Regions from separate parts of the Pseudoalteromonas sp. NZS100 genome, predicted to be linked through region 3. Evidence: predicted binding sites of a transcription regulator. Region 3 holds the regulator's gene; each other region holds the start of a gene.
The links. The regulator sigma-54, encoded in region 3, starts transcription at its own class of promoters, with help from an activator protein. The targets are predictions, from matches to a motif close to GTTGGCACGNNNNTNGNNT.
Positions count from the first base shown of each region.

Region 1: a site for sigma-54 is predicted at 1,254-1,272, ahead of I6E69_RS04955 (flagellar basal body rod protein FlgF). Genes of this name have one in related genera too.
Region 2: a site for sigma-54 is predicted at 910-928, ahead of fliE (flagellar hook-basal body complex protein FliE). Genes of this name have one in related genera too.

Region 1 covers NZ_JADYWM010000003.1:331,479-333,756, forward strand. Annotated here, with positions in the region: gene flgG (flagellar basal-body rod protein FlgG) at 1-452, opposite strand, end outside; gene I6E69_RS04955 (flagellar basal body rod protein FlgF) at 474-1,217, opposite strand; gene flgE (flagellar hook protein FlgE) at 1,375-2,278, opposite strand, start outside.
Region 2 covers NZ_JADYWM010000003.1:296,802-299,079, forward strand. Annotated here, with positions in the region: gene fliF (flagellar basal-body MS-ring/collar protein FliF) at 1-517, opposite strand, end outside; gene fliE (flagellar hook-basal body complex protein FliE) at 538-870, opposite strand; gene I6E69_RS04795 (sigma-54 dependent transcriptional regulator) at 1,027-2,278, opposite strand, start outside.
Region 3 covers NZ_JADYWM010000001.1:169,946-172,223, forward strand. Annotated here, with positions in the region: gene lptB (LPS export ABC transporter ATP-binding protein) at 1-322, shown strand, start outside; gene I6E69_RS00840 (RNA polymerase factor sigma-54) at 392-1,891, shown strand; gene hpf (ribosome hibernation promoting factor) at 1,918-2,205, shown strand; gene ptsN (PTS IIA-like nitrogen regulatory protein PtsN) at 2,210-2,278, shown strand, end outside.

The DNA of each region.
Region 1 (2,278 bases), on a different contig from region 3:
GTAATTGATTGCGCGTCATCAGGTACATTCATTTCTGGCTGAATAACGTAACCTGCGCCCGATGTTACAATTCGTCCATCGCCATCAGTAGTAAACTGACCATTGCGTGAGTAAGCAATATTGCCATCTGGTTGCAGTACTTCAAAAAAACCTTCGCCAGAAATCATCCAATCTAGTGAGTTTTCGGTGGTCAACATGTTGCCTTGCGTAAACTCTTTTTGGTTAGCTACAACTTTAGCACCCGCACCTAACATTAAGCCCGACGGCATTTCGGTATCTTGCGATGAACGACCACCCGGTTGATTAATATTTTGATAAAGTAAATCTTCAAATATAGCGCGGCTTTTTTTGTAACCTACGGTACTCGCATTCGCTAAATTATTTGAGATAACCGATATATCGGTTTGTTGAGCGTCTAGCCCAGTTTTACTGATCCACAATGCTGGATTCATAATCGTGTCCTCACTTTAAAGTTAAACTATGCGTAATAACTGATCTTGACGCTCGTCAATTTCTTCAGCTGTTTTCATTAATTTCACTTGTAATTCAAATTGGCGCTGGTGGCTTATCATGTCGACCATTTCGTGAACCGGATTCACATTCGACATTTCAAGCGAACCACTTAAAACTTTTACATTGGCAGAGGTATCTACTGTTACATTTGCTTTTGGTCTAAATAAACCGTCGTTACCTTTTTCGAGCTGTGAGCTATTTGCTTCTACCACTCTAAGCGTGTCGATTTCTTCTAAAAAGTTAGCGGGAGCGCCTTGTGGTCGAACTTGAATAGCGCCATCTTGGCTAAACCCTATTTTTTCGACTGGGACGGGTAAAATTACAGGTCCCCCTTCGCCAATAACTTGACGACCATGACTGGTTACAAGCATGCCTTGAGCAGTAACGTTTAACGTACCCACTTTTGTGTAAGCTTCATTACCGGAGGCATCTTGCACAGCAAGCCATGCGTTATCGCTCATTGCGATATCTAAGTCTCGCCCGGTTTGCACAATGCCACCCGATACCATGTTTGAACCCGGACGCTCTTGCATTGAAAATACACGTGTAGGCAAACCTTCGCCAAACGCTTGCATAGAACGCGCCTGGGCAAAGTCAGCTTTAAATCCTGTTGTATTTGCATTCGCCAAATTATTGGCTTTAAGCGCAAGCCCTTGTAGGCTTTGCTTAGCGCCAGAGGCCGCAATGTAGACCATTTTGTCCATAGTATCGACTCACATAAAAAATCTCTGAACTTATAAATGCAAAATAGGTGCCAGATTAAATTTGACGCAACATTGAGAGGTTTTTAGAAGGGCTTACAAAGAGGACTTACAAAAAAGGCTGCAAAAGTGCAGCCTAATATATTTAATGGGGTTTAGCTTATCGAATCTGCAAAATACTTTGCTGAATAGTTGAGTTAACTTCAAGCGCACGTGAGTTTGCTTGGTAATTACGCTGTGCAGTAATTAAGTCTACTAGTTCATTAGTAAGGTTTGTATTTGATTGCTCAAGCGCTGATGAATTGATCGATCCTAAAGTACCTGATCCTGGTTCGCCTGCAATTGGATCACCAGATGTTAAACTTTTTTTCCAAGCGGTATCACCGACTTGCTGTAAGCCTTGTGAGTTAGAAAAACGAACCATAGCGACTTGACCTAGAAAAGTTGAGTCACCATTACTGTAAGATGCAACTACTTTACCATCAGTACCAATATCAATACCGGCTAAACGGCCAACAGTAGCACCGTCTTGCTCAAGCGCTTTTACTTCAAAGTTACCTGCATACTGAGTGGGAACTTTATTACTGGTTCCCGCTTCATCACGCCAACTGACTGACACATCATCAGGAAAACTTGCACCATTAGTCAAAAGAGAAGTCAAACCTGTAGTCGCATCAGAAGATAAGTCTATATCATCAAAAGTTGTAGCCGGTGATGTTACATTAGGCAAACCTGCTGATGTAAATTCAAAAGTATCTATAGGAGTATGTGAACCTGCGACTGTTTCAACTCCATCTGTCCCAAAATTTTTCCCGTCTAAAGTTCCATAAACTTGCCATTGATTTGGTGTTGTCGTTGGGTCTTGCTTTACAAAGAAAAGCTGTAAAACATGTGGCTCACCTAATGAGTCATAAACTGTAGTTGATGTAGAACTATTATAAGAAGCACTCGTACTTGAATCAAAAGGAGTTACTGTAGGTTGAGTTTCTCGTGAATCTAAGTTAAATGATGAGTACACTTTACTTGTTGCGCGAGGAGAACCAGACGAATCCGGTATCTGTAAT
Region 2 (2,278 bases), on a different contig from region 3:
CTTTGGCGCGAGTAATGTTATTTAGCTCTTCAATGGTGCGGGCAAGTTGTTGCTCGCGGCCATGTTTAAGGCGTTCGCGCTCTAAGCGTTGGCTTACACCAAAGCCCATATCTTGCATAATTATGTCGGAGCCAGATGCAGGGCCTTGCTCTAACCCTTCGCGGGTCATTAGCAATTTAATGTTTTGGTATTCGCTTTCATCAACCGATACAACATTGCCATCAAGTTGATATTCAATTTTTTGCGCATCTAAAAAGTCTAATGTTTGAATAAGCTCTTCTGTTTGCATTTTGCCTAACGGGCGCATATCTGGCTGACGAGCCCAAATAATAATAAAAATCGCGATAGCTAAACAAATAGCCAATGCTATAACCAATGTTACTTGGCGCAATACATCAACACCATTTAAAGCACTTAAGTAGCCTGACTTTTGTTCTTGTTGATCATCACCACCACCACTTTGGTCAATACCGCCACCAGCAAGTGCTAGGTCTGTAGATTGGTTAGATTGCGCCACAATAATTCTCCACTACCTAATTAAACAGGCATGTTCATGATTTCTTTATAAGCTTCAACAAGTTTATTACGAACCTGTACTGTAGCCTCAAAAGCAACTGATGATTTTTGAGAAGCAATCATCGCCTCAGCAAGGGATACACTTCGATCCCCCATCTCAACTGCTGTTACTTTTTGCGCGGCATCTTGTTGTAACCCGTGCACTGAATTTATTGCATCACTTAGCATGTCGCCAAATTGTGCTGTAGAAGTAGACTGCACCTGAGTTGGCAGTTTATTAGTTTGATTATTACGGCCGGCTTCTAAAGCCATTGATTGCATTTCTTGAAATACAGCACTGTTTTGAATTTTCATAATTTATCTCTGACACGCAGTGAACTCTTATAAGTAATAAAGCACAAAGCATGCCAAATAATTAATCATTAAAATACAGTAGGTTAACTTTAATTTGTGTGAGTCAGAGTTTTGACAACCCTAAGCTCGCAGCGCAAACTTAGGGTTTATAGGAGGTTATGCAGGAAGTGAAATACCTAAATCGCGCATTTGCGCTAGTTTATAACGTAAAGTTCGTGGGCTTATACCCAACGTTTCAGCAACGTCTTTACGCTTACCTTGGCAACGTGCAAGGGTTTCTAAAATAATACGATGCTCTTTGTCTTTAAGCTCATCTTTATAGCTACCGGTATCTGCCGCTAGCAAACCTTGATTAGGCTCATCCTCAGCATGCGATTTTTCATCATAATATGCAGAGCTTAACGTGCTTTTATCAACACCTTTATCTGCGTGAGCTAATTCTGTTGGCGATACTGTTAGCGCTGGTGCCAATGAAGGCTCCATAACAAAGTTATTAGATACTAAGTTTTCGATAAAAATAGCATGCTCGTTTATTGTATTACCCGTGCGCAGTATAAGTGCACGCTGTATAACATTATCAAGCTCGCGCACATTACCAGGCCACGCGTGAGCCAGTAACTTTTGCTCAGCAGCTTTATCTAAATACGCCATAGGCTCTTTGCTTTTACTTATATGGCGCTCAATTAAATGCTTAGCCAATACAATAATATCGCCAGGGCGTTGGCACAATGGTCGCCACATAAGTGGAAAAACATTAAGCCTGTAATATAAATCTTCTCTAAACTGATTCTCAGACACAGCTTCTTTTAAATCACGATTACTGGTTGCCAAAATACGTACATCGAGCTGAATTGTTTTACGCCCCCCTAAACGCTCAACTTCACGCTCTTGCAGTACGCGTAAAAGTTTAGCTTGAAGCCCTAAATCCATTTCAGTAATTTCATCAAGTAAAATAGTACCGCCTTGTGCTTGCTCAAACTTACCCGGACATGCTTGAATCGCCCCCGTAAAAGCCCCTTTTTCGTAACCAAATAACGTGGCTTCGAGCATATTTTCAGGAATAGCCGCGCAGTTAATCGCTACAAATGGCTCATTACATCGGCTCGACTTATCATGAATATAACGCGCAAGTACTTCCTTACCTGAACCACTTGGGCCAAGTACCATTACACTTGCATCAGAGCGTGCTACTTTACTTGCAAGCTCCAATAATTGAATACTAGTTGGATCAGCAACAATGGGGCCGTCGGTTTCTTTTGCTTTTTCAGGCAAATAACGGCTCACCATATTTAACAGCACTTCAGGTGCAAATGGTTTTGCCATGTAGTCAATTGCACCTAGGCGCATGGCCTCTACCGCATCGTCAATTGTGGCATACGCCGTCATCATCAATACAGGTAAATCAGGG
Region 3 (2,278 bases):
TATGGCATTGTCGGGTGGAGAACGTCGTCGTGTAGAAATAGCACGAGCGCTGGCAGCAGATCCTAAATTTATACTACTGGATGAACCGTTTGCCGGTGTTGACCCTATTTCGGTATTAGATATAAAGAAAATAATAGAACATCTTAAAAATCGTGGGATTGGTGTATTAATTACCGACCATAACGTAAGAGAGACCCTTGATGTTTGTGAAAAAGCCTACATTGTTTCTCATGGGGAGCTGATTGCATCAGGTACTCCAGAACACGTATTAAATGATAAAACAGTACGCGATGTTTACTTAGGCGAGCAATTTAGGCTGTAACATTTACGCCATGTCTTTAAGCATCTGCTAGTATTAATTATAACAACATAAAAGGATTGTTAGAGATACATGAGGCAATCACTACAGCTGCGCATGGGCCAGCAACTTACAATGACTCCACAGTTGCAACAAGCTATTCGTTTGTTGCAACTCAGTACATTGGATCTCCAGCAAGAAATACAAGAAGCTCTCGACAGTAATCCACTATTAGAGGTTGAAGAGGCAGACTATTCTGAAGACGCTGCTGGTAAAAACGAGCAAAAAGCTGATACCGATGACATAACTGTTAGCGCATCTGCTGACGATGCTCCGAGCGAATACGAACAAGATACTGGTGAAGCACTTGCAAAAGACACGCTAAGTGACGACATGGCTATGGATGTTAGTTGGGATGAGTACATGAGTGCCGCTCCTGCAGCCTCATCAGGTCCAATGCCTGAAGACGAATCAATATACCAAGGCGCCTCTACTGAAACGCTCCATGAGTATTTAATGTGGCAATTACAACTAACACCATTTAGCCCTACCGATGAAGCCATCGCTATTGCGATTGTAGAGGCCGTCGATGATTCAGGTATTTTAACTCTCAGTTGCGAAGAAATTTTAGAAAGCTTTAATCAAGAAAACGAAGATGATAACGAAGTTGAACTTGATGAAATTGAAGCGGTATTAAAACGCATCCAACTGTTTGATCCTGTTGGTATTGCTGCACGTAGTTTACAAGAGTGTTTGTGTATTCAGCTTAATCAATTTGATAAAGAAACACCTTACATTAATGAAACGAAAATGATTTTAACCGAGCATATTGATCTATTAGCAGCTCGCGACTATCGTACATTAATGAAAAAAACTAAGCTCAAAGAAGAAGAGCTTAAAGAAGTAATGACACTAATACATACTCTCAACCCAAAACCTGCAGATACTATTGTAAGGGAAGAATCTGAGTATGTTATTCCTGATGTGTCAGTTAAAAAAATTAAAGGCCGCTGGGTTGTTGAATTAAACCCAGATAGCATGCCTAAAATTCGTGTTAATAGCCAATACGCGGCAATGTCTCGCACTGTAAAATCAAGTGGTGACAGCCAGTTTATTCGCTCACATTTACAAGAAGCTAAATGGTTTATTAAAAGCTTAGAAAGTAGAAACGACACGCTATTAAAAGTTACTAATTGTATTGTTAAGCAACAACAAGGCTTTTTTGAACATGGCCCTGAAGCCATGAAACCAATGGTTTTAAATGATGTCGCTGAAATGGTAGAAATGCACGAATCGACAATTTCACGCGTAACTACTCAAAAGTACATGCATACACCCCGTGGTATATTTGAGCTTAAATACTTTTTCTCAAGCCATGTAAGTACTGAAAACGGTGGTGAATGTTCATCTACAGCAATACGTGCGCTTATCCGAAAATTAATCGCAGCAGAAAACTCAGCAAAACCATTGAGTGATAGCAAAATAGCGGATATATTGGCTGAGCAAGGAATTAAAGTAGCAAGACGTACAATCGCAAAATACCGCGAATCTCTTGCTATTCCACCGTCAAATCAGCGTAAAAGTCTGATTTAAGACGCTAAACTAAGAGGGTAATGCTTATGCAACTAAACTTAACTGGTCGTCACGTAGAATTAACCGATTCACTAAGAGACTATATTAATACTAAATTTGCGAAGCTTGAAAGACACTCTGATCATATAAATAATGTTCATGTCATTCTCGATGTAGAAAAATTAAATCAAAAAGCAGAAGCCACAATACACGTAAGCGGTGCTGAGCTATTTGCCTCTACAGAACATCAAGATATGTATGCCGCTATTGACTCGTTGATCGACAAGCTCGATCGCCAAGTAATCAAACACAAAGAGAAGCTTGCTCGACACTAATATGATGAAATTAAGTTCACTTATATGCCAGGACTGCAGCAAAGCTGCGGTCCTTTTTAATAGCAAAAAAAGA